4 regions of the Agrobacterium sp. DKPNP3 genome follow, and region 4 is predicted to be linked to each of the others. Evidence: predicted binding sites of a transcription regulator. Region 4 holds the regulator's gene; each other region holds the start of a gene.
What was found. The regulator LexA, encoded in region 4, represses DNA repair genes until DNA is damaged. The targets are predictions, from matches to a motif close to TGTTCNNNNTGTGTTCNG.
Positions count from the first base shown of each region.

Region 1: a site for LexA is predicted at 5,219-5,236, ahead of ACUTJJ_RS17220 (PA0069 family radical SAM protein). Genes of this name have one in related genera too.
Region 2: a site for LexA is predicted at 2,265-2,282, ahead of ACUTJJ_RS04280 (ImuA family protein). Genes of this name have one in related genera too.
Region 3: a site for LexA is predicted at 1,913-1,930, ahead of ACUTJJ_RS00055 (2'-5' RNA ligase family protein). Genes of this name have one in related genera too.

Region 1 covers NZ_JBQYSN010000065.1:13,908-21,445, reverse strand. The annotation lists gene ACUTJJ_RS17250 (F0F1 ATP synthase subunit B) at 1-2, shown strand, start outside; gene ACUTJJ_RS17245 (F0F1 ATP synthase subunit B) at 4-489, shown strand; gene ACUTJJ_RS17240 (permease) at 667-1,359, shown strand; gene ACUTJJ_RS17235 (pyridoxamine 5'-phosphate oxidase family protein) at 1,408-1,905, shown strand; gene ACUTJJ_RS17230 (peroxiredoxin) at 2,222-2,794, shown strand; gene ACUTJJ_RS17225 (ribonuclease HII) at 2,846-3,502, opposite strand; gene ACUTJJ_RS17220 (PA0069 family radical SAM protein) at 3,946-5,103, opposite strand; gene ACUTJJ_RS17215 (glycosyl transferase) at 5,390-5,908, shown strand; gene ACUTJJ_RS17210 (FAD-binding oxidoreductase) at 5,918-7,351, opposite strand; gene ACUTJJ_RS17205 (L-threonylcarbamoyladenylate synthase) at 7,398-7,538, opposite strand, start outside.
Region 2 covers NZ_JBQYSN010000009.1:41,209-48,746, forward strand. The annotation lists gene ACUTJJ_RS04270 (error-prone DNA polymerase) at 1-35, opposite strand, end outside; gene ACUTJJ_RS04275 (Y-family DNA polymerase) at 32-1,549, opposite strand; gene ACUTJJ_RS04280 (ImuA family protein) at 1,464-2,228, opposite strand; gene ACUTJJ_RS04285 (DUF1304 domain-containing protein) at 2,450-2,803, shown strand; gene ACUTJJ_RS04290 (glycerate kinase type-2 family protein) at 2,808-4,094, shown strand; gene ACUTJJ_RS04295 (Gfo/Idh/MocA family protein) at 4,175-5,362, opposite strand; gene ACUTJJ_RS04300 (sugar phosphate isomerase/epimerase family protein) at 5,384-6,436, opposite strand; gene ACUTJJ_RS04305 (ABC transporter ATP-binding protein) at 6,579-7,538, opposite strand, start outside.
Region 3 covers NZ_JBQYSN010000001.1:10,389-17,926, forward strand. The annotation lists gene ACUTJJ_RS00045 (NAD(P)/FAD-dependent oxidoreductase) at 1-1,210, shown strand, start outside; gene ACUTJJ_RS00050 (gluconokinase) at 1,280-1,768, opposite strand; gene ACUTJJ_RS00055 (2'-5' RNA ligase family protein) at 1,991-2,707, shown strand; gene ACUTJJ_RS00060 (hypothetical protein) at 2,902-3,069, opposite strand; gene ACUTJJ_RS00065 (ArsC family reductase) at 3,307-3,654, shown strand; gene ybaK (Cys-tRNA(Pro) deacylase) at 3,667-4,143, shown strand; gene ACUTJJ_RS00075 (aminopeptidase) at 4,232-5,470, shown strand; gene ACUTJJ_RS00080 (EamA family transporter) at 5,474-6,337, opposite strand; gene ACUTJJ_RS00085 (MarR family winged helix-turn-helix transcriptional regulator) at 6,419-6,919, shown strand; gene ACUTJJ_RS00090 (FadR/GntR family transcriptional regulator) at 7,029-7,538, shown strand, end outside.
Region 4 covers NZ_JBQYSN010000058.1:601-8,138, forward strand. The annotation lists partial or broken gene ACUTJJ_RS16020 (ABC transporter ATP-binding protein) at 1-105, shown strand, start outside; gene ACUTJJ_RS16025 (ABC transporter ATP-binding protein) at 162-827, shown strand; gene purU (formyltetrahydrofolate deformylase) at 941-1,786, shown strand; gene lexA (transcriptional repressor LexA) at 2,012-2,734, shown strand; gene ACUTJJ_RS16040 (glutathione S-transferase family protein) at 2,991-3,668, shown strand; gene ACUTJJ_RS16045 (ComEC/Rec2 family competence protein) at 3,688-6,150, opposite strand; gene gltA (citrate synthase) at 6,412-7,538, shown strand, end outside.

The DNA.
Region 1 (7,538 bases), on a different contig from region 4:
GACATGGCATTTGATGCATCATTTTTCGCTCTCGTCGGTCTCGTTCTCTTCTTCGTCCTGATCGCTTATCTGAAGGTTCCGGGCATGCTCTCCAAGTCTCTGGACGAGCGCGCACAGAACATTCAGGACGAGCTGGCCGAAGCCAAGCGCCTGCGTGAAGAAGCCCAGCACCTGCTTGCCGAATATCAGCGCAAGCGCAAGGAAGCTGAAGCTGAAGCCGCCGGCATCGTTGCAGCCGCAGAGCGCGAAGCAGCAGCACTGACCGAAGAAGCCAGGCAGAAGACGGAAGAATTCGTCGCCCGCCGCACGGCTCTTTCGGAACAGAAGATCAAGCAGGCCGAAGAAGACGCCATCGGCGCCGTCCGCGCCGCCGCCGTCGACATCGCGATCGCCGCTTCCGAGAAGCTGCTGGCCGAAAAGACGACGGCCGCCGCAAAGGCCAAGCTTTTCACCGCCACGATCGGCGAAGTGAAGTCGAAGCTGAACTAACACGCGACCATAAGGCCTTGGATGGTCATAAAATTGGAAACCCCTCCAGTCCGCTGTGAGGGGTTTTCTTTTGATCATCTGCCTCACGCATGTTGACGATGGTGACTGCCCTCGTTTGCGCTGCTAGCATCGTCAGGTGGTGGATGCACGAGTGACGGAGGTCGAAGTTTGGATTTCATGAAGGTACTGAAATCCCTCGAAGAGCTGCTTTATGAGCTGGTTTCGTGGCTTGTGTTTTATCCGATGACCATGTGGCGATCCGTCGTCAGTCCACTCAGCATGATGCGTTATGCCGATACGGAACTCGATGACCGGCTTGAAGATCAATATGACGATACGCTCAGCCCGCCGCTCTTTCTGCTGATAACGTTGCTTCTGTCCCAAGCGCTCACCGCATCGCTCCCCTCGATATTCGATGCCAACCTCGCGGCCAGGCAACTGGGCTCCGGGTCGAACCTGCTTATTGCGCGAGGGGTCATATTCAGCGTCTATCCTCTGTGCATGGCGGTCGCTGCGCTGCGTTTGAGAAAGATGCGCTTGACTCGCAACTCGTTGCGACGTCCATTTTTCAGTCAATGCTACGTAACAGCACCCTTTACGCTGATCCTGGTCCTCGGATTGGATGTGGTCACCATGCCGGGTGGACAGGGAATGACTTTCGGTCTCATGATCGTTGCAATTGCCGCCCTCTGGTACGCCCAGGCGGAAATTCGCTGGCTGCGCGGCGAACTCCGCATTGGCCTCATCAAGTCGGGCCTGATTTTCGCCGCCGCCTTTGTTGTGGCGAGTTTCGTGGCGCTCGCGCTTGCGCTGCTCATATCGATTGAAGCGAGCACCATCTTCTCGACCATAAGCGGGCAGGCCGGATGATATGACCCATCATGCTCGGGGCCATCGCGCAAAAACGGGAGGAAAGCCATGAAAATGAACGATGCGATCAAAGTTGACCTGCAGAACTCAGTGCTCTGCTGGCTGGCAACCATCGACGACGATGGTACGCCCAGTGTAACGCCAAAGGAGATATTCACCAGCTACGGTGACGACCACATCGTCATCGCCGATATCGCGTCGTCGCATAGCGTTCACAACGCTCTAGCCCGACCAAAAGTGTGCGTTAGCTTCATTGACGTGTTTCGTCAGAAAGGCTTCAAACTCACCGGCCACGCCACGATTCTGGCTCCCAGTGACGCCGATTTTGACGCGTTTAGTGTCGATCTGCGCCGTATGGCAGGCGATGATTTTCCAATCCGGAATGTCATCGCGGTCAAAATCGACCGCGTTTCCCGAATCTGGGCGCCAAGCTACAAGCTCTTTCCCGAACGCAGTGAGAGTGAAAGAATGCAAAGCGCTTATGAGACCTACGGGGTGCGGCCTATAGGGGCGCTTCCATATCAAGAATCTTCATCGGAGCGATAGTCCGAACACGATGGGTTTCTGTCCAAGGCGAAATTAGTCTTGTCGTGGCCGATCGCGTGCAAATCTTAGCGATTCTCAATCCTATCAGACGCGGTTGGCGATCAATCTGAAAGGTTCGTCATGCCTCTTCTCGACAATATCGCTGTGTCACCCAATTATACAGTCCGACGGTACCTTGTATCGCGATACTGTGTGTCTGAAGAATGTTGTTGATCATCCGAGAATGGAGATGGGGACTTTGGCTATTATGCCCACCCCGGTAGGATAGAAGATACCGCGTTTATCCTCGCGACCAGTAACGACAGATGAGGCCGCAATGAATGTGACGGAGAATGATAGTACCGTACTGAAGCCCCAAGACGATGGAAGCGCGGATCACCTGCTTGGAATGGAAGTGCCACGCATCGCTTTGCAGGCGACAGATGGAACTACCGTGGATCTTTGCAGTCCGGGGCTTTCCGTGGTCTATGCCTATCCTCGGACGAGCCCTCCGGGAGGGACAGCACTTGACGGGTGGGACGCGATCCCCGGCGCGAGAGGTTGCACACCGCAGTCCTGCGCGTTCCGAGACCATTTCGTTGAATTAAAAGAATTGGGTGTCAGTCATCTATTCGGCCTGTCGACCCAAACCACGGAGTATCAACGCGAAGCCGCGGAACGGCTCCACCTTCCGTTCCCGCTTCTTTCCGATCATTCGCTTCTCCTTGCATCGGCCCTTGGCTTACCAAGGTTCCACGCCGGTGGCCTGATCCTGTTACGAAGGCTTACGATGATCATCCAGGCCGGTGTTATCAGGCATGTCTTTTATCCCGTGCACCCGCCGGAAAAGAATGCAGACGCGGTGATCAGTTGGTTGAAAACCAATGGTGTTGCCGAGACGGGTCCATGACTTGTCTGCGTCGATGGCGGAAGTTTTAGGTGGAGCCGCATCACCCGGCCACTATCCTTCCCGCTTAAGCGGCCGAAAGCTCATGCGGTGCAGCGGACAAGGCCCGTGGCTTTCGATTGCGCGTAGATGGGCGGGCGTGCCGTAGCCGGCGTGGCCTTCGAAGCCATAGGATGTGTGCACCACGCCGGCGCGTTCCATCATCCGGTCGCGGGTCACTTTGGCGACGATTGAGGCGGCGGCGATGGAGAGGGAGCGGGAGTCGCCCTTGATGACGGCCCTGGATTCGCAGGTGATGCCAGGTGGCCGGTCGCGACCGTCGGCCAGCACGAGGGCAGGAGGGATTTCGAGGCCGAGCACGGCGCGGCGCATGGCGTCGAGGCTGGCGCGCAGGATATTCATCGTGTCGATCAGGCCTGGGCCGGAGGAGGCGACGGAAACAATCGAGCTTTCCATAATCTGGACGAACAGGCTCTCTCGCTTCTGCTTTGTCAGCTTTTTGGAATCGTCCATACCCTTGGGGATATTATCGGGATCGAGAATGACGGCGGCCGCAACCACAGGGCCGGCAAGCGGTCCCCGGCCCGCCTCATCCGTACCCGCGACGGGCCAGAGACCTTTCTTTTTTGCCTCCAGTTCGAACGAGAAATCCGGGCCGGTTTCGGCGAGATCGAAAAGGGCAGGAGAATCGGGTGTGGCCGTGCGTTTCATGCGGCGAAACTCGCATACACACCCGATCTCCTGCAAGCCCCCGGAAGCGGGCGATGACAGGCGCGGGGAGCCGGGGTCAAGGGGCGTGGCTCACCGTGCCCTTAAGGTCGTCATGACCTGGATCCTCCAATGGGGCGGCGGAGGAAAACGATCGCACGCGAGGCGGCGGATCCGGGGGCTGTGTCCGGCGGGCCAGGGAAACCAGCCGGGCATGTCATCGAGAGCAACAGGTGAAAAGGTTGCTGCTCATCTTTTTGGAATTCCGTTTATGAGAGGCTCAAAAAGCCTCCTGTTGTCGGCGAGTTACCATCCTGTTCGACAGCCTCATCGGGCTGGAGCCGGGAGTCGCTATCGCGCTCGAATAAGATCCTCGGCTGAAACCAAAGGCGAGGTTGAATTCTTCCGTGCATCGATTACCCCCAGTCACTTTCAGCGTCCGGCTCTCAAAGCAACGACAATTGCACGCCCGAACCACCGGGTGGCACGAAGAGATCGTCGCGCAGGTGAATGGCCCGTCGGACAAGTCCAAGCCGCTTCGTCGCCATTTCGAAACGACGACCGATCTGCCAGGCATAGGGGCCTTCGCCTTTCATGCGCTTGCCAAACTCCGCGTCGTAATCATTACCGTCACGCATCGATCGTACCAGCGACATGACATGGCGGTACCGGTCGGGATAGGTGCGCAGCAGCCAGTCGCGAAACAGAGGGCTCACTTCCAGCGGCAGGCGCAACAGCACGTAGGAAGCCTCCGTCGCGCCGGCGGCCTTGCCAGCCTCGAGAATGCGCTCGATTTCGTGATCGTTAAGGGCTGGAATGACGGGCGCCATCATCACGGCCACGGGAATGCCGGCCTCTGTCAGAGCCTTCACGGCCTCCAGCCGCTTTTCAGGTGTCGCGGCGCGCGGCTCCATGTTGCGTGACAACTTGCGGTCCAGCGTCGTCACGGACATGCCGACCTTGGCGAGCCCCTTCTTGGCCATCGGCCCGAGAATATCGATATCCCGTTTAATGAGCGCTGATTTTGTGACGATAGCGACGGGGTGATCGGCCTCTGCCAGCACTTCCAGTATCTGCCGCATGATGCGCCATTCGCGCTCGATCGGCTGGTAGGGGTCGGTGTTGGTGCCGATGGCGATCACACGCGGCTTGTAACCCGGCTTTGCCAGTTCGCGCTCCAGAAGTTTCGCGGCATCCGGCTTGGCGAAGAGCTTCGATTCGAAATCGAGCCCGGCGGAAAGCCCCATATAGCTGTGCGTCGGCCGAGCGAAACAATAGATGCAACCATGTTCGCAGCCGCGATAGGGGTTGATGGAACGGTCGAAGGGGATGTCTGGCGACTCGTTGCGGGTGATGATGCTGCGCGGTTTTTCCACCTGCACTTCCGTGCGGAACTCTGGCATATCCTCGAGCGTCTGCCATCCGTCGTCGAAAACCTCGCGCTGCAACGCTTCGAAGCGCCCATCGGGGTTCAGTCCGGCGCCCCGACCGCGACGGCGATCGATCTCGATGCGCAGGCCGGATGCATCGGCGATCGCATTGGCCATGTCAGGCATATGGCCTGGCTGAAAGGCAGCCTGCCCGTCAAGCGTATGGTTTCTCATCTGGATGCTCCCAGAGCGCCACGCGCCGCAAAAGGCACGCTCAACGCCCTAAACCGTGTCCTTCGGAAGCGACAGTCAGTCGCCCTTCCAATGATTAAATTCCTACATCATCAATGAGAACAATACAAGAACAAAAATCAAGAAAAGGCCGTTCCTGGATGGGTCGCCCCACCCGTTGGTTCATTAAACGCTATTAAGGACCGGCCTGAGCCGGTGTAACGAGACGCGGATTTTCCCCTTGTTGGCCCAGTGGCAATTTATTGTGCGATGCGTTAGAGCTAAGCCTATGTTGACAGTCATCATGGAATGCCGGGATCAGGAACCGGAGCTGGCGCACACGCTATCTGCGCTTGTTACCGGAGCCGTGGAAGGCCTTGTAAGCGACGTCGTTATCCTCGATCACGGGTCGCGCGATGGATCATCGCGCGTCGCGGATGCGGCCGGCTGCCGCTTTTATGGGCAATGGAATATTGAGGAGATCGTGCAGTCGGCGCGTGGCGGGTGGCTGTTGCTGATCGAGCCCGGTGCGCGCCCGCAGGCGGGCTGGATCGACGAAATTCTGGAGTATGTCGCGATCTGCGCTGAGCCTGCCCGGTTTTCGCCGTCGCGATACCATCGGCGGAATATCTTCAGCCGCATGCTGCGCCGCACGCCACCACTGGAGAACGGCTATCTCCTCCCCAAAAAACAAGCGCTGTCCATCGCAAAGCCGGGCATGAGCCTGACGCAACTGGTAGCCGGGACGAAGTCGCGCCGCCTGAATGCGGAACTGGCGCCCGCCTGGGCGCTACGGACGCTGGCTTAGCGCGGGTGGTCACCCCGCCAGGACCTTGCCGGGGTTCATGATACCAACAGGATCGAAGGCATGCTTGATGCGCCGCATCAGCTCCATTTCGATGCCGGGCCGGATGGCGGCGAGTTCGTCGCGTTTCAGCTGGCCGATGCCATGCTCGGCCGAAATCGAGCCGCCGAGCGACAGCACGATGCCATGCACGATTTCGTTCATCTCCCGCCAGCGGCCGATGAATTCTGCCTTGTCGGCGTCCACGGGCTGGGAGATGTTGTAATGGATGTTGCCGTCACCAAGATGGCCGAAGGCGCAGACGCGGGCGCCGGGAATGGCGGCAAGCACGGCCTTTTCCGCCGTCGCCATGAATTCCGGTATTTTTGACACAGGAACGGAAACATCGTGCTTGATTGAGCCGCCCTCTGGCTTCTGTGCATCCGACATGCTCTCGCGCATGTGCCAGAGCGCCTGTCTCTGCGCCTCCGATGCGGCGATGACCGCGTCCTGAACCAGCCCCGCCTCAAATCCGCGCTCCAGCAGCGACTGCATCATCGTATCGGCCGTTTCGGCCGAATCGGAGGTGGAGATGTCGATCAGCGCGTACCAGTCATGGCGCTGTTCCAGAGGATCACGCACGCCGGGAATGTGTCTGGCGGTGAACTCGACGCCGATCCGTGGCATGAGTTCGAAACCGGTCAGCGCCGTGCCGCAGAGATTGGAGGCCATCTCGAACAGTTTCAGAGCGTCCCCGGTCGAGGCAAGACCGGCAAAAGCGACCTGATGGCCAAGCGGTTTGGGGAAAAGCTTCAGCACCGCGCCGGTAATGACGCCGAGCGTGCCTTCCGAACCGATGAAGAGATCGCGCAGATCGTAGCCCGTATTGTCCTTTTTCAGCCGGCGCAGCCCGTTCCAGATTTCGCCTGTCGGCAGCACCACCTCGAGCCCGAGGCAGAGCTGGCGCATGTTGCCATAGGCCAGCACCGCCGTGCCGCCGGCATTGGTGGCGAGATTGCCGCCGATGCGGCAGGAACCCTGAGAGCCGAGCGACAGCGGAAACATGCGTTCCACTGAATCCGCGGCCTTGTGAATGTCGTCAAGAATGCAGCCGGCATCGGCGACGATGATATTGGCGACGGGGTCGATGTCACGGACGCGGTTCATTCGCTCCAGCGACAGGATGATATCGCCTCCATCGGCGCGCGGCGTCTGGCCGCCCACAAGGCCGGTATTGCCGGTTTGCGGCACGATGGGCGTGCCGGTTTCGCTGGCGAGTTTCAGGATGGCCGAGACCTCTTCGACGGAACCGGGCTTCAGCAGCAGCGGCGAAGCGCCACGATAAAGACCGCGGTTTTCGACAAGGCGCGGCGCCATTTCCGCCGGGTCGCGCACCGCGTTCTTTTCGCCGACAATGGCGGTGAAGCGGTCGAGGAGCTCGGAGGAGGGGATGGCGGTGGTCGTCATGGGCATCTCGCTGTCTTTAAAACGGGGGCGAAGCGGGTAAGCGACGTCAGCCTCGCGGCGCGGCGGCGCGGGATAGGCGGTCGTTGATCGCCTCTCCGAGGCCATGGGTGGGAATGGTGGTGATGGCGATCGTGTCCGCACCGCTCGCATCGGCGGCCTTCAGATAATCGAACAGATTGGCCGCAGC
Region 2 (7,538 bases), on a different contig from region 4:
GTGACCTGCAACTCGGCATAACGCGGCGCACTCATGCGAAAAACCCATGAATAAACCAGCCCTGCGAACCCGTCTCGGCATGCTCGCCGTCACCGGAGCGGAAAATCCAGAAGCGTTCGCCGCTCTGGTTTTCGACCGTGAAATAATCGCGAACGGCGGCCTTTTCGCGGTCTCGTTTCCACCATTCACCAAACACCCGCTCGGGTCCATCGGCGCGCCGCACGAGATGGCGCACGCCCTTCCAGATAAAATAACGCGGCGGATGGTCTGGCAGAAGCGCCATGGTTTCGACGGGTTCAGGCCTTGCCAGCAGCCGCACGGGACGTGGCCAATGACCGGGCCAGCCAAGTTGGTCCTCGGGGGATAGGGCCGCAACTGAAGTAACGGACCGTTCCGGCACATCGCTTGCCACCGCTGCATAGCGATAAACGCGATGGCCGCGGTTGAGGATCACATCCACAGTGCCAGCGATGTCGGCACGCTCCTCGTCCAGCAAGGAAGAGCGGGCCTGGGCGGCGAGAAGCGGTTCCGCATGGGTAGCGGTCAGCACCATCATCTCGATGCCGAAACCGGGATCGATCGTGTCGATGCGGTCGGTCAGAAGCCGAACCAGCTGTTTGACGTCGCGCACCGGTCTTGATGTGCCCGCTCTTATGGCCTGCAGACCGCTATCGACCCTGTGCAACACCAGATCGATCCGGCGCGCGCCAAGGCCACGTTTTTCCAGCGCGACACAAAGGCCGGTAACCAGCTTCTGGGTATAGCGGGCTATCGTCTCCGCCGCCGCGATCGGTTCGGGAAAGGCGCGGCGTACTTCCACCAGATCGGCCACACGAACCGGTTCGATAGGTTCGCCGATCTCCCCGAAAGCCTGCGACAGACGACGGACGACCTCCGGGCCGAAACGCAGGGTGAGCGGTGCGCGCGGGGCTTCGGCAAGATCGCCGATGGTGCGAAAGCCGAGCACCTTCAACCCGGAAACGACACGGTCTTCCAGCCGCAGCGCGGTCAATGGCAGAGCACTGATCGCCGCCCGCTGCCCGTCTGGCGGCACGATGCTGATTTCCTCTCGGTTGAAACGTGCAAGCGCATGAGCGGCCCCCCAGCTATCGGCAATGGCCGCGCGGGCGGCAAAGCCTGCGGCATGCAGACGGTTGACCATGCCGCTCAACATCAGCGTCTCATTGCCGTGCAGATGGTCCGCACCCGCCGTGTCCAGCACCAGCCCATCAGGCGCATCGGCGGCGACGATAGGGGCATAAATGCGCAGGAAATGAAATGCGAGCTGTTGAAGCGCACGGGCATCTCCCGCCGCATCCAGATCTTCCACAAGAAGACCCGGCACCAGCGCCTGCGCCTTGCTGACCGGTGTGCCTGCCCGGATGCCTGCCGCCTTTGCGGCCTTGTCGAGCGCAAGCACCAGCCGGCGGCTGCCCTGGCGACCGATCATGACCAGCGGCTTTTCAGCCGGCGGCGCGTTCTGTCCCAAAAGACGCCGGAAACGATCCGTCGGCCATGTCGGCAGGTAGAGCGAGACGACCCTTTGCATCACAGGCTTCCACTTCAAATTCGGCGCTTTCGCCGCCGCGACATCGTAAGAGTTCCAGCAACCAGCGCGGCCTACCCACACCCGGCACCGGCAAGGGCGCTGAAGGCCGCACGGAGATACGCCAGCGGGTGACGGCCGCTGTCGGTTCACCAAACAGCTTGGCATCGTCCGCACGCCGGAAACGACGGATGGCAAGGCCGGTCACGCCTGATGTTTCCGCCGCCAGTTGCAGTCGCCGGGAAGCATTCATCGGCAGTTTCGCCATTTCACCCATCACCACGCCGAAACCGTTGCAGCGCAGCCCTTCTTCGAAACAGTCGAGCACGCCTTTTTCATCACGACATTCAACGATGATGAGCCGGTTCTGCGACAGGCCCGCCTGCGTCAGACCCGGCATGAACAGATCCCGACGGGTGACGCACCATAAAACCTTGCCGGAAAGCCTTGCCGCCACACCAGCCGCAAAGAGCGCGGCGGCCGCACCATCGGCAGCGCCGTTGCCAGCGCCGCTCAGCTCATGCAGGCAACCAAGCTTGAGCCCGCCTCCCGGCAGGTGATGGTCGATGGCATCCACACCGAAAGGCAAGGTCTCGTGCAGGCGCTGAGCGCCGTTACCGATCCTTTCCAGCCTTTCACGCAGCTCTTCGACAACGAGCAACTGATCCGCGCGCTTTTGCATGGCATGACAGGTTTCAACTTGGGTTATTCATCTTATTGTTCTTGTTTTGTTCCTATTTCAGCAAAGAGTCAAGCAATAGGCTGACGCTCATCAACAGTTTACATGGGGGGACGGGATTCTGCCCTTGCAGCCCTTCGTCCCACCGTTAAAACGGAAGTGTCCGCTCGCCCCGTGTTTACCCCGACAACGGCAACGGACATCATGGTTTGGAGGAACCACCGATGATCGCCAGCATCTTGATTGCCGTGGTTGCGGCCATCCATATCTACATCGTCATTCTGGAAATGCTGCTGTGGGAGAAGCCAGCCGGCCGAAAAGCCTTCGGTCTCTCGGCAGATTTCGCCCGGCAGACAAAGGTACTTGCCGCCAATCAGGGACTTTATAACGGCTTTCTCGCAGCCGGGCTGATCTATGGGCTCACACAGGGCGATGAAGGGTTGAGCTTCAAGCTCTTCTTCCTGAGCTGTGTGCTGGTGGCCGGTATTTTTGGCGCGATCACTGCCAATATGAAGATCCTGTTCATCCAGGCATTGCCGGCATTGTTTGCCCTTGGCTTCCTCTGGCTTGGAGCATGAACCGATGACCGCCTGGAACGATACCTCCGCAAGGGACGCACTCAACCGCATCTTCATGGCCGCCGTCGCCAGCGCCGATCCGGCAAAGGTGTTGCAACACCACCTGCCCTCCCCGCCCAAAGGCCGTTGCGTGGTGGTTGGCGCGGGCAAGGCCTCCGCCGCCATGGCCGCAGCGCTTGAAGCGGCATGGCCAGATGTCGACCTTTCAGGCGTGGTGGTGACACGTTACGGCCATGCCGTGCCGACTGCGCGTATCGAGATCATCGAAGCCTCGCATCCGGTGCCGGACGACAGGAGCGCCGAAGCGGCAAAACGCATTCTCGCCGCCGTTAAAGGGTTGACTGCAGACGACATGGTCATCGCATTGATTTCCGGCGGCGGTTCGGCGCTGATGGTCGCACCCGCCGAGGGAATGACGCTTGCAGACAAGATGGCGGTCAACCGCGCGTTACTCGCCAGCGGCGCGACGATTTCCGAAATGAACGCCGTGCGCAAGCACCTCTCGCGTATCAAGGGCGGGCGGCTGGCACTAGCTGCCAGACCGGCAAAGGTTGTTTCTCTGCTGATTTCCGATGTGCCTGGTGATGACCCCTCGGAAATCGCCTCCGGTCCGACGGTTGCCGATCCGAGCGATATCGAAACCGTGCGGGAAATCGTCGCGCGCTATGCCCTCGATCTCCCCGAAACCGTGCGTCAGGTGCTGGAAAAAGGTGAGGAAACCCCGAAGGCCGGCGATATCGACGAGGATATCCGGCTCATCGCGGCTCCATCGCTCGCCCTGCAGGCGGCAGCGGACGAGGCGGTGATGCTAGGGCTAACGCCTCTTATCCTCGGGGATTCGCTGGAAGGCGAGTCGAAAGATGTCGGTGCGGTCATGGCCGGTATTGCGGTTTCCGCCAGCCGCAAGGGCCTGCCGATCAAAGGCCCGGCCGTCCTGCTTTCCGGTGGCGAAACCACAGTGACGCTGAACAGGGGAGTTGGCGGCAAAGGGCCGGCCGGTAAGGGCGGCCGCAACACGGAATTCCTTCTGAGCCTTGCGCTGACCCTCAAGGGAGCCCAGGGCATCTGGGCTATTGCTGGCGATAGCGATGGCATCGATGGCGTCGAAGATGCTGCGGGGGCCGTGATTACACCGGATACCTTAAAGCGCATGCGCGAGGCGGGGGTCGATCCGCGCCAGTCACTGGTGAGCCATGACAGCTATACAGCCTTCAATGCGACCGGCGATCTCGTCGTAACGGGTCCGACGCTCACCAATGTGAATGATATCAGGGCGATTTTGATCGCGTAGGCTTGATAGCAACCACCGTGTGACGGCGTTTTTGATGCGGCCTGTTCCGATAGGCAACAGGCCGCAAAAGGTCTTCAGTATTAGAGCTTTACCCAGCTGCCATTGTTTTTGCCGGACTCGATGCAGGCCGTGACGAAAGCGACGCCTTTGACCCCGTCATCCACGGTCGGATAAATCACCGCCTTGTCCAGCGCCGATCCGTCGCGGCGTGCCTCGATGGCATGGGCCGCTTCAGTATAGATGGTGGCGAAGGCTTCGAGATAACCTTCCGGGTGGCCCGATGGAATGCGGGTGACGCGCGCCGCCGCAGCCCCTGCGCCTGCGCCGCCGCGGGTGATCAACTGCTTGGGCTCGCCAAGCTTCGTGAACCAGAGATAGTTCGGGTCGGCCTGCGTCCATTCAAGGCCGGCCTTGTCACCATACACGCGAACTTTCAGCCCGTTTTCGTGACCGACCGCAACCTGGCTGCACCAGAGCAGCCCCTTCGCCGCCTGCTTGCCGTCCTTCGGCTTGAAGCGCAGCATCACATGCGCGTTGTCGTCCAGTCGGCGGCCTTCAACGAAGGTGTGTACATCGGCTGCCAGTTCGTCGACTTCCAGACCGGAAATGAAGCAGCCGAGATTATAGGCGTGGGTGCCGATATCGCCTGTGGAACCGCCTGCACCCGATTGTGCCGGGTCGGTGCGCCAGACCGCCTGTTTGGCACCCGTCTGCTCAATGGGCTCCGCCAGCCAGTCCTGCGGATATTCCATCTGTACCAAACGGATATTGCCGAGGGCACCTGACTCCACCAGCTCGCGCGCATGCCGCACCATGGGGTAGCCGGTATAGTTATGCGTCAGGATGAACAGCGCATCGGCCTTGTCGGCCACCTCTTTCAGCTTCTTCGCGTCTTCCAGATTGGAGGTCAGCGGCTTGTCGCAGATCACATGGATGCCGCGCTCGAGAAAGGCCTTTGCCGCCGGGTAGTGGACGTGGTTCGGGGTGACGATAGCCACCGCCTCGATGCCATCCTCTCGCAGCGCTTCCTTTTCGGCCATTTCCTCGAACGAACCGTAGCAACGCTCGGGGTCGAGCCCCAGTTCGCGGCCGGAAGCGAGGGATTTTTCCGGCGTCGATGACAGGGCCCCGGCCACGAGATCGAAGCGATTGTCGAGCCGGGCAGCCATGCGATGAACGCCGCCGATAAAGGCGCCCGAACCACCGCCCACCATGCCAAGACGAATCCGCTTGTTCGCCGCGTCGGTTGTCTTTCCTTCAATAGCCATAATGTTTCCCCTGCAATGCTTTCAAAGCCCAAGCATACGGCGGTTTGCCGCATCGTCGGTGCCGCTGGATGCGAAGTCGTCAAAGGCCTTTTCCGTGACGCGGATGATATGCGCCTTGACGAATTCCGCCCCTTCGCGGGCGCCGTCTTCAGGATGTTTCAGTGCGCATTCCCACTCAACCACAGCCCAGCCGTCGAAGTCATTGGCAGCCATTTTCGAGAAAACCGCGCCAAAATCCACCTGCCCATCGCCTAGCGAACGGAAGCGGCCGGCGCGCTCCACCCAGCCCTGATAACCGCCGTAGACGCCCTGCCGTCCGGTTGGGTTGAACTCCGCATCCTTGACGTGGAACATCTTGATACGATCTTTGTAGATATCGATATTGTCGAGATAATCCAGGCATTGCAGCACATAATGCGAGGGATCGTAGAGCATGTTGGCGCGGGGATGGTTCTTCACGCGCTCCAGGAACATCTCGAAGGTTATGCCATCATGCAGATCTTCACCCGGGTGGATTTCATAGCAGACATCCACACCCTGCTCATCGGCATAATCGAGGATCGGCGTCCAGCGTTTTGCCAGTTCATCGAAAGCGGTTTCCACCAGCCCTGCCGGGCGCTGCGGCCAAGGATAGATGAAAGGCCAGGCGAGTGCGCCGGAAAATGTTGCATGCGCCTTGATGCCGAGATTCTTCGACGCTTTCAGCGCTAGCTTCACCTGCTCGACCGCCCATTGCTGGCGCGCTTTCGGATTACCGCGCACTTCCGGCGCGGCAAAACCGTCAAATGCCTCATCGTAAGCGGGGTGAACGGCGACGAGTTGCCCTTGCAAGTGGGTGGAAAGCTCCGTGACCTCCACGCCGTTCTGGCGCGCAATACCGGCAAACTCGTCGCAGTAATCTTTTGATTCCGCCGCTTTTTTGAGATCGATCAGCTGGCCTGCCCAGCTTGGCACCTGCACACCGGCATAGCCTTTTTCCGCTGCCCATTTGGTAATGCCGTCCCAGCTGTTGAAGGGCGCTGCATCACCGGCAAACTGACCGAGAAAAAGACCCGGTCCCTTGATCGTTCTCATAAAAATCTCCTCCTGCATCGATACAGTTGCGCGGTAACCCGCTCTTTCTCCAGCGCCAAGCTAACCGCTCGTGATTTTCAAACAAGCCCCAAAAGCGGGGGGCAAGAAAATTTCCGTGTTTCATTCAAAAGACGGGAGGCTCTTAAAGCGCCAACCCACTTGCTCTGTCGAATACATGCACGCGCTCATGATGAACGCTTGCGGCAAAGGGCGTGTTGACCTTCACCAGTTGCTCGCCATCAACCACCGCCGTCACTTGATCCCCTGCCAGTTCGAAGACCACATGGGTCTGCGCTCCCGTCGGCTCCACCAGCACCGTTCTGCCGGTGAGCGAGATGTCTCCGCCGATCGCCGAGCCGATATGTTCAGGACGAAGCCCGATCGTTACCGGCTGGCCGCGCGTGACCTTGCGCGAGGCGCCAATGCGGATTGCGGTTCCATCCTTTAGCCGGGCAGCGGGTTGGTCACCCTCGCCATCGACCACGCCTTCGATGAGGTTCATGGCGGGCGACCCGATGAAGGCGGCGACGAAGAGATTGGCCGGCGTCTTGTAGAGCTCAAGCGGCGTACCCTGCTGCTCGACCCGGCCGTGATTGAGCACCACCACCCGGTCAGCCAGCGTCATCGCCTCGATCTGATCATGGGTGACATAGATGGAGGTGGTGCCGACCTTCTGGTGCAGCGCCTTGATTTCGCTGCGCATCTGCACGCGCAGCTTGGCGTCGAGGTTGGAGAGCGGCTCATCGAACAGGAAGACGGCCGGATTGCGCACCACGGCGCGGCCCATGGCCACGCGCTGGCGCTGGCCGCCGGAAAGCTGCGAGGGCTTGCGGTCCAGCAGCTTGCCGAGATCGAGCATGCGGGCGGCTTCCGCCACGCGCTCCTCAATGACGTTTTTCGGCTGGCCGGCGAGCTTCAGGTTGAAGCCCATGTTTTCGGCCACCGTCATATGCGGATAAAGCGCATAGGACTGGAACACCATGGCGATGTTGCGTTCACGCGGGGTCATGCCGTTCACCACCTTGTCACCGATGAGAATATCGCCATCGGTGATTTCCTCCAGCCCCGCGATCATGCGCAAAAGCGTGGACTTGCCGCAGCC
Region 3 (7,538 bases), on a different contig from region 4:
GGGCGCGCTGGATGCGGATGTCTGCATCATCGGTGGCGGCTTCACCGGCATTTCAGCGGCGCTGGAACTGAGCGAACGCGGTTACGCGGTCATCGTGCTGGAAGGTGTGCGGGTTGGCTTCGGCGCGTCGGGCCGCAATGGCGGGCAGATCGTCAATGGTTACAGCCGCGATCTCGAAACCATCGCCGGCCGCTACGGGCATGACAAGGCAGTAAAGCTCGGCGAAATGTCGCTGGAAGGCGGCGACATCATCCGCAGCCGCGTCGCCAAATACGGGATCGACTGCGATCTCGTCGACGGCGGCTTTTTCGCCGCCTTCACACCGAAGCAGATCCGCGAAATGGAAGCCCATAAGGCTCACTGGGAAAAACACGGCCATGGCGGGCTCGAAATGGTCTCAAAGGCGGATGTCGGGAAATATGTGAAGACCGATCGTTATGCAGGCGGCATGATCGACCGCTTCGGTGGCCACATTCACCCTCTTAATCTTGTCCAGGGGGAAGCGGCGGCAGCCGAAAGCCTCGGTGCGCGCATATTCGAAAACTCGCGTGTCATTGCGGTGGAGCAGGGCGTCAATCCCATCGTGCGCACGGCAACGGGCAGCGTGAAGGCAAAATATGTCCTCGTCTGCGGCAATGCCTATCTCGGCACATTACTGCCGGAAATCGGCGAGCGAATGATGCCGGTCTCGAGCCAGGTCATGGCGACGGAGCCGCTCGATGCCGATCTGATCGAAGCCCTTCTTCCTGCCAATTATTGCGTCGAGGACGCTAATTACATTCTCGATTATTACCGCCGCACGTCTGACAACCGTCTGCTTTACGGCGGCGGCATCGGTTATGGCGGCAGCGACCCGGCCGACCTGACGGGTGTGATCCGGCCGAATATGCTGAAGACATTTCCGCAGCTGGAAAAGGCAAAGATCGACTTCGCCTGGAGCGGCAACTTCGCGCTGACCCTGACGCGCATTCCGCATATGGGCAGGCTCTCGCACAATATCTACTTCTCGCACGGCGACAGCGGTCACGGCGTCACCACGACCCATCTTCTGGGAAAGATATTGGGCGAAGCCGTTGCCGGCCACGCCGAGCGGTTCGATATCTGGAGTTCGCTGCCGAATTACCCGTTCCCGGGTGGAAAGACCTTCCGTGTGCCGCTCACCGTGCTCGGTGCCTGGTGGTACGGCTTAAGGGACAAGCTCGGCCTCTAGCGCATTCCAGTAAAGACGCGGCGTCGTTTACCTCACGCCATGTCTGCTGCTTCCGCAGCCCGGACAGTCCTAGAAGGTCACCGCCTTCAGTCCGGCAAGAGCATTTTTGGTGATCTCTTCAGGTGTGGTGTCGATGCTGACGGTGACGACACCCGGTTCGCCGGTTGGCACTTCCAGCGTGGCAAGCTGTGTTTGAAGCAGCGAGAGTGGCATGAAATGGCCCTTGCGTTCACCCATGCGCCGGCTGAGCAGCTCCAGGCTGCCGTCCAGATAAACGAAAGCAAGCGGACCGCCCGTGGCCTTGCGCAGGTAGTCGCGGTAGATTTTCTTGAGCGCCGAGCAGGATACAACGACGCCACCGCTCGCGTTTCCCTTTTGCAACTCAGCACCGATCAGATCGAGCCAGGGCCAGCGGTCGTCGTCCGTCAGGGGAATGCCTTCGGACATTTTCTCGACATTGGATTTGGGGTGCAGCTTGTCACCTTCAATGAAGGCTATGCCCAGCTTGTCTGCCAGCGCTTCCGCGACCGTGGACTTGCCCGACCCGCTCACTCCCATCACGACGATTGCCTGCGTCACGCCAACCTCTGATATTTCTGTTTCGACAGTGAGCCCCTAACATGTGCGGCAGGTCTCGTGAATACAAAAATGAGGGAGATTTCCTGCAGCCTCCTCCCAAATACTGCTCCGGGTCATCAAGTTCGTTCCGCTTTTGTTCTTTAAATTTTCCCGTGATGATGATAACATCGAAACTTGGGCAAAACGTCCTGGAGTACCGCGGTGGGGTTCGATTTGGCAGACGCGAGGAATTTGGAGCAGCTATCCTTCGAGGGATGGGAACCGGGGAAAGTACGGCGTTTTAATTCTCAATATACCACCAAGCTCTTGATCACCGTGAGACCGCCGGCAGCCCTGGCAGCACGGATTTTTGCCGATTCCTCGCACCACGCGGCGAAGCAGACGAAGCGCGAGGCTCATCCAGCAGCCGTTCTGCATATAACATTGCTTTGTGTTGGATGCTTTGAGGCTGTGCCGGAGGAGCTCGTTCATCGGCTGAAGAATACGCTTGGCGAGATCAAGGCCCGTCCCGTTCCGATAACATTCGATAAGACCTCGCTGTTTGGCAATCGCGGCAGCCTCGCTTTGCACAGCAGCCATGAGATGCTGGAAATGCAGTCTTTATCGACGATGTTGCAACGTGCCCTTTGGCGGGCCAACCTGCCCTTTGTTGCGCCCTCGTCTTTTGCGCCCCATCTCGCGCTGATTACCGGCTGTGGAAGAATTGAGCCGATGCCCGTCGAGAAACCATATAGTTGGCTTGCCGGAAGCTTCGAGCTTGTGTGCAGTCACGTGGGCGAACCGCAGCTTGAGTTACTCGCACGCTTCGCGCTTACCCCGAAAGCAGAGTGTTACGAGCGGCCTGAAAGCCAACTGCACTTACCAGGAAAAATAATCGGACACTCTAAACGGTCGATGCAGAGGGCATCGGCGCAATAACGGGTTAAAGGCTTACGAGCGGGGGGATGCCACGCTACGTTCACTCGGTTGGTCCGATGATCAGTTTCAATTGATGGGACCTTGCAACAACGGCACAGCCTTCTTGTCCACTGGTCCACACTGCGCGCATCAACACCAAAAGGCGTCGATCGCGCAAGCGAGGCGATTTCGCCTCGCTGGAAGCAATGTGCAGCTTAGAGCTGGACCTTGTCAAATGCCTTGCCGTCGATGCCGAGGGCTTCGAGGTCGGCGCGGGCGGGCTTGCGATGTGCGCGAACTGCGGCCGAAACCGAAAGTGCTGCACCGAGAACGGCGAAAGTTTCACCGAAGAAGTGACGCGATGTCTTAGCAACCTGACGCATTTTTTCTCTCCATCTTTGATGCCCAGATAATGGGCATTCCGTCGCCGCTCTACAACGCCTGATGCAGCAGGGAAGCCATGCAGCTTTGCTCGCGCTCGTTTGGATATCAGTCAATTCATTTTTGCATGGCTCGAGAGCTTGAGCGGTATATTTGCGCAGGGCGTCGAGCCGGGCGGGTTGAACGAGCCGGATAATTTGTTATGCCGGGATGCTGAGCGCGACGAAGAGGTGGATGGAATGACGGTCACGATTTACGGTATCAAGAACTGCGATACGATGAAAAAGGCCAGAAGTTGGCTTGAAGCCAATGGCGTAGACTATTCCTTTCATGACTACAAGGCCGCCGGCATCGACCGCGCTCATCTTGAGGCATGGTGCGACGCCGCAGGCTGGGAAACCGTCCTGAACCGGGCTGGCACGACGTTCAAAAAACTGGACGACGCGAAGAAGGCCGATCTTTCCCGGGAGAAAGCCATCGCATTGATGGTGGAGCAGCCCTCCATGATCAAGCGACCGGTGCTGGAGACGCGGGGCAAGATCACGGTCGGCTTCAAGCCGGACACTTATCAGGCCCTTTTTGCGTAAGCAGATTTATCCATGTCGAAAACAACCCGCGCCACGCAAGTGTTGACGAAGGCCGGCATCGCCTTCACCACTGTCACCTATGACTACGACCCGACTGCCGATCGCATCGGTTTGCAGGCGGCGGCAGCGATTGGCGAGCCGCCCCATCTGGTGCTGAAGACGCTGATGGCTGAGCTCGATGGCAAGCCGGTCTGCGTTGTGGTTCCTTCGGATCGGGAAGTGAGCATGAAGAAGCTCGCGACCGCCTTCGGAGGCAAATCGGCCAGCATGATGAAGCCCGCCGAAGCGGAACGGGCAACCGGCTACCACGTCGGCGGTATCAGCCCTTTCGGGCAGAAGAAGCAGGTGCCGACAGCCATCGAATCCACTGCCATGGGCCATGATTACGTCTACATGAATGGTGGGCAGCGCGGCTTGCAACTGCGGCTTTCCCCGCGCGACGCGCAGACGGCATTGAACGCGATCGCCGCGCCGCTGGTCGCCGATTGAAGCGCGAGAGGCAGCGTTGAAAGCATTTGGCTTTCAGTTGGAATGGGCTATGGTCGGCGCCTCCGAATGAAATAGACGAAGGCAGATCATGACTGTTTCTCCCATCGATTCCGTCAAACTCGAAAAACTGGCCGAAGTCGCCATCAAGGTCGGCCTGCAATTGCAGAAGGATCAGGATCTGGTGATCACCGCGCCGCTGGCAGCCCTGCCGCTGGTGCGTTTTCTGACCAAACACGCCTATATGGCCGGTGGCGGGCTGGTCACCACCTTCTATTCCGATGAAGAAACCACGCTTGCCCGCTATCGCCACGCGAGCGACGCCAATTTTGACCGGGCTTCCGGCTGGCTCTATGAAGGCATGGCAAAAGCCTACGCCAATGGCGCAGCGCGGCTGGCGATTGCCGGCGACAATCCGATGCTGCTGGCCGAACAGGATCCGGCCAAGGTGGCGCGCGCCAACAAGGCCAATTCCACCGCCTACAAGCCGGCGCTGGAGAAGATTTCCAACTTCGACATCAACTGGAACATCATCTCTTATCCAAACCCGTCCTGGGCAAAGCAGGTCTTCCCCGATGTATCAGAAGACGACGCTGTCCGCAGGCTCGCTGATGCCATTTTCGCCGCATCGCGCGTGGATGTGGCCGATCCGGTTACAGCCTGGGCGCAGCATAACGCCAATCTTGCCAAGCGGTCGGCGTGGCTCAATGGCGAGCGTTTTTCGGCACTGCGTTTCACCGGTCCGGGCACGGATGTCACGATCGGGCTTGCGGACGGGCATGAATGGCACGGCGGCGCTTCGGTCGCCAAAAACGGCGTAACCTGCAACCCGAATATTCCCACTGAAGAGGTCTTCACGACGCCGCACGCGTTGCGCGTGGATGGTTATGTTTCCAGCACGAAACCCCTTTCGCATCAGGGTACGCTGATCGACGATATCCAGGTAAAGTTCGAAGCTGGCCGCATCGTCGAAGCCAAGGCTTCGAAGGGCGAAGCCGTATTGAACAAGGTCCTCGACACTGACGAAGGCGCGCGGCGCCTGGGTGAAGTGGCGCTGGTGCCGCATTCCTCGCCGATTTCGGCAAGCGGCATCCTTTTCTACAACACGCTGTTCGATGAAAATGCCTCATGTCACATCGCGCTTGGCCAGTGCTACTCGAAATGCTTCCTTAACGGTGCTTCGCTGTCGCAAGAGCAGATCAAGGCACAGGGCGGCAATTCCAGCTTGATCCATATCGACTGGATGATCGGTTCCGACAAGGTGGACATTGACGGCGTGAAGCCGGATGGCTCCACGGTTCCTGTCATGCGCAAGGGCGAATGGGCGTGACGGCTATTTCGGCAACTGGCTGCGCTGGCTGAGCCAGATGCTGAAAAGCACGGCCATGAAGCCGGCGATCTGCGCTGGCGTGAGGCTTTGACCGAGCGCCAGCCAGCCGAGCAGCGTTGCCACAACAGGACTCAAGAATCCGAGCGAGGCTGCCGCTGAAGGTTCGATGCGGGCTAGCCCACGAAACCAAAGAACATAGGTGAGTGCCGCACCGATGAGCCCAAGATAGGCGATTCCGAGAATATTAGTCGCTGATGGCGTCGGCAGTGCCGGCTCCAGAAGATAGGCGAGCGGTAAAAGAAGAATGCCGCCTGCGGTCAGTTGCCATGCGGTGAAGGTGAGGTTCGAGACCGGCGGGCGCCATTTGCGGGTCAGTACTGTTCCGAAGGCCATGGAGACGGCACCCGCAAGGCCTGCGGCAATGCCGATGCCATCGAGCACCGCCCCCGGCGTCAAGACGAGTAGCGCGACACCGGCGATACCGAGAACACCGGCGGCGATGGCCAGCGGTCGGATTTGGGTTGCGAGAAACAGTCGCGAAAGGCCGATCACAATGAGAGGCTGGACCGCGCCCACGGTTGCCGCAACGCCGCCCGGCAATCGATAGGCCGAAACGAACAGCATCGCCCAGAAAAACGCAAAATTCAGCGCGCCGAGAACGAAGCTGCGGTGCCACCAGATACCCTTCGGCAGCCTGCGGACGATCAGCAGCAGCAGGATGCCGGCCGGCAAAGCGCGCAGCATGGCGACATGCAGTGGATATCCCTGCGGCAGGAATTCCGTCGTGACGAAGTAGGTCGTGCCCCAGATGACGGGGGCAAGCGCGGTAACCAGCACGTCAGCTGCAAAAGTCGAATTTGTCTTCATTTCAAGAATCTCTATATCAAGATAAAATGAGTTTAATGGAATTTGTCTTGACGTCAAGATACCTCTCGCTATGCATAGGCGATGAGCAAGAATCCACCTGATCACGTCGACCATATTCTCGCACAATGGCGCAGGGAGCGACCCGATCTCGATGTCGGGCCCATGGGCTTGCTTGGCCGTCTACACCGGCTGAGCACGCACCTCGGCCGCGAGGTTGAGGCGGTGCTCTTGAAGCACGGCCTCTCCTCCTCCGCCTTCGACGTGCTGGCGACCTTACGGCGCGCGGGCTCACCCTATCGGCTCTCTCCCGGCGATCTGCTGTCCATGACCATGGTCAGTTCCGGCACCATGACAAACCGGATTGACCAGCTTGAGAAAGCAGGGATGGTGGAGCGTATCCACAATCCACAGGACCGGCGCAGCGTCTTGATATCGCTGACGGAACGGGGCTTTTGCGTGGTGGAGGCGGCGGTCGCGGCGCATGTCGAAAACCAGCATCGGCTTGTCGCCTGTCTCACCGAAGAAGAACGAACGACTTTAGACGGGCTGTTGAAGCGGTTCCTGCAGGGGGTCGAGGAGTAATATGAAGCGTCACCGCCGGCCCCGCGGCAAGGGGTCTGCGGCGCTTGTTTCCTGAAGAAGAATCCTGTAAGCATTTTTCAAGAAACCTGTACGACAGGTTGGAGGAAGAATGTTAAATCCAATTGCGCATGAGGCCGGTCTTGTCAGCAGCACGATCGGCGCGATCACCCGCCACATCAGAGAGAACGAACTGGCGCCCGGCGCAAAGCTGCCGAGTGAACTTTCGCTCTCGCAACAGCTTGGCGTCTCGCGCACTGTCGTCCGCGAGGCTTTCCGATCGCTTTCGGCGATGCGGCTCATCGATGTCAGCGCCGGCAAGCGCGCCACAGTGGCCACGCTGGATCATGGCGCGATGTCGTTGATGTTCGAACATGGCATTCACACCGAGCAGATCAACATCCAGCAGATCTATGACGTACGCCGCACGATCGAAGTTCGCACCGTGACCCTTGCGGCGCTACGACGCACGGATGCAGAAGCGCTCATCATTCTGGAACATGCCAAGGCCATGGAGAGTGATTTTGGGAAGAACGACAAGGTCATGGAGCATGATCTGGCGTTCCATCTGGCAATCGCCAAGGCTTCCAAGAACCCTGTTTTCGAACTCATTCTTGGCGCG
Region 4 (7,538 bases):
CACATCGTCGTGCTCGATTTCGGTACCCTGATCGCCGAAGGCAAGCCGGCTGAAATCCGGCAACATCCGGCCGTGATCGCGGCTTATCTTGGGGGGGCAGCGTGAGCGGACATCTACTCGACATCAAAGACATCCACGTTGCCTATGGCCGGGCGGAAGTGGTGCACGGCATCTCGCTATCCATGACATCGGGCAGCATCGTCACGGTCATCGGGGCGAACGGAGCGGGGAAAACCACGCTGCTCAACGCCATCATGGGTGTCGTGCCTTCGCGCGGGACCATTCTTTACGACGGCGCGCCGGTGCCCGAGACGATCGAGGGCCGCGTTGCCGCCGGCCTCTGCCTGGTGCCGGAAAGGCGAGAATTATTCGGCTCGATGACGGTTGAGGACAATGTCGAACTTGGCGGTTTCCTGCGTTCCCGTCAGGAGCGCGACGAGACACGCGATGCTGTTTACACACTCTTCCCGCGCCTTCGCGAACGCCGCAAGCAGCTCGCCGGAACACTGTCCGGCGGCGAAAGGCAGATGCTGGCGCTCGCGCGGGCGTTGATGAGCCGGCCGAGACTGCTGCTTCTCGATGAGCCGAGCCTTGGACTTGCACCGCTGATTGTCGCCGAAATCCTGCGTATCGTCGCCGACCTGCGTCAAACCGGTGTCTCCATCCTGTTGGTCGAGCAGAATGCCCGCGCCGCGCTCGAAATTGCCGACGAAGCTTATCTCGTCGAACTTGGTGAAGTGCGCCGCTCAGGCCCAGCTTCCGAACTCGCCGTCGATCCCGCTCTGATGGCGAGTTATCTCGGGCCGGGCGAACACGCCATCCAGTGACATCCGCGACCGCTTCGTGCTGACGCTCGGCCCCGTGGAAACGGGGCGTGGCTCCGCGTGGGCGCCGCTATGACAGCAGTCCAACCGCAACTCCATCTTCCAGGAGGCTTTAGATGAATTACGTCCTGACGCTGCGCTGCCCCAACAGAAGCGGAATTGTCGCTGCGGTCTCGGGCCGCATCGCACAGCATGGCGGCGATATTTATGAAGCTCAACAATTCGACGACCATGAAACGGGCATGTTTTTCATGCGTGTCGCCTTCTCCATGGCCGGCGACGAGGCAGGCTTTCGCAATGGACTTGCCGCGGAGATCGATCGCTTCGCTCTCGACGCCACGCTGCGTCGAGCAGGTGCGCCGCGCAAGCTGCTGCTGCTCGTTTCCCGCTTCGACCACTGCCTCGGCGATCTTCTCTATCGCCACCGCATCGGCGAATTGAATGCCGAGATCGTCGGCATCGTCGGCAACCACCCCCGCGAGGCCCTGAACCTCACGCTGATGGGCGGGATAAAGTATCATCACCTGCCGGTGACAAAAGACAACAAGGCCGAACAGGAAACAAGCATCAAGGACATCATCGAAGAAACGGGCACCGACCTCGTCGTTCTTGCCCGCTACATGCAGATCCTGTCGGACAACTTCTCCGAATACTTATCCGGGCGCTGCATCAACATTCATCACTCCTTCCTGCCTGGTTTCAAAGGCGCAAAGCCCTATCACCAAGCCCATGAGAGGGGCGTCAAAATGATCGGTGCAACGGCCCATTACGTCACCCGCGATCTCGATGAAGGGCCGATCATCTGCCAGGACGTCGAGCCGGTCAGCCACGCCGATACGCCGGATGAGCTGGTCCGTAAGGGACGCGACATCGAGCGACGCGTGCTGGCCCGGGCGGTCTCATGGCACCTTGAGGACCGGGTGCTTCTCAACAAGAACAAGACGGTCGTTTTCGCGCGATAGCACAGCTCGATCTACACCCTGACCTGAAACGCGGAACAAATGGGACGCGTCGGGGCCTCGCCTGGGAACGACTTCTGGAGCTTTGGTTACCTCCAATTTGCGAAATGTAAATCCGAGCGAAGCTTAACCAGATTTTAGGGGATTGCGGAACACATATGGAACATATAGTGTTCGTTCTGTATTTGTTTCGCGACTCCAGCGACGATTCTCAAGGGTGTTTTCCTCATGCTCACGCGCAAACAGCAGGAATTGCTTCTCTTCATTCATGAGCGAATGAAAGAGTCCGGCGTGCCGCCCTCCTTCGATGAAATGAAGGATGCACTCGATCTCGCTTCCAAATCCGGCATCCACCGGCTGATCACGGCGCTCGAAGAGCGCGGGTTTATTCGCCGGCTACCCAACAGGGCGCGAGCGCTCGAAGTCATCAAGCTTCCGGAGGCTTATACGCCGGGCGCAAGGCCGCAGCGCGGCTTCTCACCGAGCGTTATCGAAGGCAGTCTCGGCAAACCGAAAACGCCGGAGCCGCCCCCTGCTCCCAAGGCACCCGCAAATGACATTGCAGGTGCGGCGACCGTACCTGTCATGGGCCGGATCGCTGCCGGTGTGCCGATCTCGGCCATTCAGAACAATACACATGACGTGGCCGTTCCAGTGGACATGCTAGGCTCAGGTGAACATTACGCGCTTGAGGTCAAGGGCGATTCGATGATCGAGGCCGGCATCTTCGATGGCGATACGGTCATCATCCGCAATGGCAATACGGCCAATCCGGGCGATATCGTTGTGGCGCTGGTGGACGATGAAGAGGCGACGCTGAAGCGGTTCCGCCGCAAGGGCGCGTCCATCGCGCTGGAGGCTGCAAACCCGGCCTACGAGACCCGCATTTTTGGGCCTGATCGGGTGAAAATTCAGGGCAAGCTGGTGGGGCTTATCCGGCGCTATCATTGATGCCGCCGCCGGTCCGGATAAAAGCGGATCGATTGGCAAGACATATCTAGCCTTCAAGATGAATGGCGCGTCATTCCGGTGGATTGATGCGCTTTTTTTTCTTTTGAAGCGATGAAGGTGCTTTTGAAAGGGTCAAGGCACGAATTCGGCATGATGTCGTTCACCCATCAACGGGCTTTATGAGTGCGATGGATTCTTTGCGATATTCGCCGCAACGTCGCTGGTATAAAACTGCGACACAGTCAGGAGACACGCCATGTACGATCTTTATATCGCAAACAAGAACTACTCCTCCTGGTCGCTGCGGCCATGGGTGTTGATGCGCACGCTCGGTATTGCCTTTGAAGAGAAACTCGTTCCCTTTGGCGAAGGCGTCTCATTTTCCACCTTTTCTCCCACCGGCAAGGTCCCCTGCCTCGTCGATGAGGGTGTGACGGTCTGGGAATCGCTGTCGATCGCGGAATATCTCGCCGAGCGTCATCAAGGGGTCTGGGCAAGCGACAAGCAGGCCAGAGCCTGGTCGCGTTCGGCGGCAAGCGAAATGCATGCGGGATTTTCGTCGCTGCGCAATCTCTACCCCATGTCGGTCGGCATTCGTGTCACGCCAAACGGCGGTGATGCCGGGCTGGCAGCTGATATCAAGCGTATCGATGTTTTATGGAGCGAAGGCCTTTCGACCTTCGGTGGTCCTTATCTCGCCGGCCAGAAGTTCACGGCAGTGGATGCCTTCTTCTGCCCCGTGGCATTCCGTTTCCAGACTTACGGTGCGGATCTATCCCCCGCAGCAAAGGCCTATTGCGATCGCCTGCTCGCCCTGCCCGCCATGCGCGAATGGTATGAGGCAGGCCTGAAAGAAATGTGGCGGGACCCGGCGCATGAAGCCGAAATCGCCAGCATCGGTCAGTTGACTGCGGATCTGCGCGCGAAGGCTTGAGACGCTTTGCCGGCGGCAATCATTGCGACGCCGCCAGCAGACGCGTGATCGTTTCCGGTAGCTCATGCTCGTAGCGACCAGATTTCCAATCGTAATATCGATGTTCGCTCCACGGCCGGTTCATGCCTGCGGTCGAAGCGCGCAGTTTCTCGACGACGCCCGGCTGATTGGCTGACGCGAAGTTGATCTCCACTGAACCAATGCGGCGCAAGATGCCGCGATTGAGAAGCAGCGCGCCTGAGCGGCAGTGTGAAAACGAGGTTCTTTGGGAAACAATGACGACGTCGGCGATGTCACATGCCTTTCCAGCCAGACGCCCTTCCTCCAGCACGATGATCCATTCGCCGCTCTGTGCCTGCGCCACGCACCAGCGACCCGGCTTGCAGGTGAAAACGCCCGGCGTTCCCGCTTTCAGCGCAACCGCCATCTCGCGTGCGGCGGCTCTCAACTCCTCCTGCGACAGCTTTGCTTTATTGGTAAACGTCTCTGGCCGGTCCCGCTGCAGAATAACCGGCGCCTGCGGTGTCTTAGCAAGCAGCAGCGCCCTCTGCCACTGGTCATAAATAAAGCCATGGGGTCGGGTTCTCGTGGTGTAAACCTTCTCATCGGCAAGAAGCGCCACCAGCGAGCCATCTTCATGAACGAGGAGATCCGGCAGATCGCGTTGAAATGTCGTTGCCGAGAGCCCGAAGGCAAGCAGCAGAGGCGGGATGCCCAAGAGCGCCAGGCGGGTGCGCAACAGGGTGAGCAGCAGAAAGCCGGCCGAGGCGATACCGATGAACCAGCCATGCGGGCGTCCGGTCGCTGCGCTTCCGCCCCAGGACGCAACTTCGTCCGCGACCTCGATGACCATCGCCATGCCATAGCCCATCACCTTCAGAAATGGCGCGTCGAGCCCGAACGGCATCAGCAGCATGGCGATCAGACCGAAGGGCATCACAATCAGCGACATCAGCGGCGTCGCGGCAAGATTGGCGAAAAGTCCATAGGTGGTGACACGTTGGAAATGTTCGGCGGAATAGATTGCCGTCGAAAGCCCGCCAATCAGGGACGTCGTGATGACGCCCCCCATCACAGCGCCTGCCATCTGCGCGACCGTGATCCAGCTGGGCTTTCTTCCCATATAAAGACGCTCGCGAACACTACGCCGGCGGCTCCAGGCGGCGTAGGCGGAAACAAGCGCGATTGTCGCGGCAAAAGACATCTGAAAGCTTGGCCCCATCACTTCGGAGGGCGAGAGCGCGAGAACAATGAGAGCGGAAAGCGCGACATTTCTGAGGCTGAGCGACGGCTGGTCAAACAGCACCGCGACCAACATGATCGACATCATCAGCCAGGCCCGTTCAGCGGAAACCGCGAAGCCGGAGATCAGATAGTAGCATAGCGTCATCACGAGCGCTGCGAAGGCGGATATCTTCTTGACTGGCCGTCGCTGGGCAAAGGCCGGAAACAGGCTGAATCCCATCCTCATGCCGACAAAGAAGATGCCTGACGCCAGGGCCATGTTGAGCCCGGATATGGCGACGATATGGGCAAGCCCCGACACCCGCAACGCCTCCATTGTCTCCGGCGATATGGCCTGTCGCTCATCGGTGACGATGGAGGCGGCGAAGGCACCCGCGTCGCCTCCGATCGTCGTGCGAATGCGCTCGGCGATGGCGGCGCGCAGGCGATAGAGCCACATGTCGGCCATCTCCAGCCAACCCTCGGCCCCAAGGTTCGCCATCGCCAACGGCTGGGGCGGCTGGTAAAAGAAGCCTGTCGCTCCAATACCGCGGAAATAGGATGAAAAGGCGAAATCGTTCAATCCCGGCAGAGCCGGTCCGGACGGCGGAGAAAGCCGCGCCTTGCCGCGAATGATCGCGCCTATCGGCATGGGTTCGCCGCTACCACGCGCGAGAAGCGACACCCTCCCCGGCGAACGCGTAAGTGATGGTGCTTCAGTGGAGTGGAGCTCGACGAGATATCGCCAGTCACCCCGCGCATCCACCTCACGCCGGACGACCTTCCCGGCAACCGTCGTGGTCACCGGCGTGTCCAGAAGGACAGTCGCGGCGCGGCGGGTTTCCAGTTCCGCAAAAAGCATGCCGAGCAACATCAGCGCGACAACGCTGCAAACCCTTGACCCGGCATCAAGGCGATATCTGGTTAGCAGCGCCAAGGGGGCCGCGACCAAAATCGCGACGATCAAAAGCGGCAAGGAAGGCGTGGCCCCAAAAGAAAACCACAAGATTGCGCCGCAGCCGATGAAGACCGGTACAAAGAGGAAATCGTGACCGAATGCGCGTTCTTCAGTCAGCCATGCGGCAAGTTTTTGAGAAACGGAAATGTTCTGCGCCGCCACATCAACCAAGGCCGGCACAACAGCGGTCGGCGCGGCGCCTGAGCGCCGCAGCGGCGCCAGGATATCCACCGTGCCGGGGGTATCTCCCTGCAGCGTTTTGACATATCCGAAATGCTCTTTTTCACCTTGACCAAGCATTTTGGCCGCGCCCCCGCCGCACTGAAGACAGGTTTGCAGATGGACTGCCGGTATTGCAATGCTTTCCTTTAACTCTGCGTTGACCGAGATTGAATTGCTGCCAATCACAAGGCCAAAAGCAAGGCGTTCACCTTTGCCGCAATGCACAATTTGACCTTTGGATAGCTTGGCATCTGCGACAGGATCATATAGCTAATCGGTAGACGCTTAACCGCGGGGCGCATCCAAACGCCCCCACCCGCATGTTTTCGGAGGATCAGTATGACGGAAAAAAGCGCTACAGTGACACTTGGCGACAAACAGGTCGAACTCCCTGTCAGGGAAGGCACGATCGGGCCGAGCGTCGTCGATATCGCCACGCTGTATAAGAACACCGGCTCCTTCACTTACGACCCGGGTTTCACGTCGACAGCCTCCTGCGAATCCAAGATCACCTATATCGATGGTGACGAGGGCGTGCTGCTGCATCGCGGCTTCCCGATCGAGCAGCTGGCCGAACAGGGCGACTTCCTGGAAACCTGCTATCTGCTGCTGTACGGCGAACTGCCGACGGCTGCGCAGAAGAAGGACTTCGACACCCGCGTCACGCGCCACACCATGGTGCACGAGCAGATGAGCCGCTTCTTCACCGGCTACCGTCGCGATGCGCATCCGATGGCCGTCATGTGCGGCACGGTCGGCGCTCTCTCGGCTTTCTACCACGACTCGACCGACATCACCGATCCGCACCAGCGCATGGTCGCTTCCCTGCGCATGATCGCAAAGATGCCGACGATCGCCGCCATGGCCTACAAGTATCATATCGGCCAGCCCTTCGTTTACCCGAAGAACGATCTCGATTACGCCTCCAACTTCCTGCACATGTGCTTTGCCGTACCGTGCGAGGACTACAAGGTCGATCCGGTTCTGGCACGCGCCATGGACCGCATTTTCATCCTGCATGCCGATCACGAGCAGAACGCCTCCACCTCCACGGTGCGTCTTGCCGGTTCTTCGGGCGCCAACCCGTTCGCCTGTATCGCGGCTGGCATCGCCTGCCTCTGGGGCCCGGCTCACGGCGGCGCCAATGAAGCGGCGCTCAACATGCTCAACGAAATCGGCACGGTTGACCGTATTCCGGAATATATCGCCCGCGCCAAGGACAAGAACGACCCGTTCCGCCTGATGGGCTTTGGCCACCGCGTCTACAAGAACTACGACCCGCGCGCCAAGATCATGCAGAAGACGATGTATGAGGTGCTGGAAGCTACCGGCAACTCCGACGATCCGATCATGCAGGTCGCGCTGGAACTGGAAAAGATTGCCCTTTCCGACCCTTACTTCGTCGAGAAGAAGCTTTACCCGAATGTCGACTTCTATTCCGGCATCACGCTGAAGGCGCTCGGCTT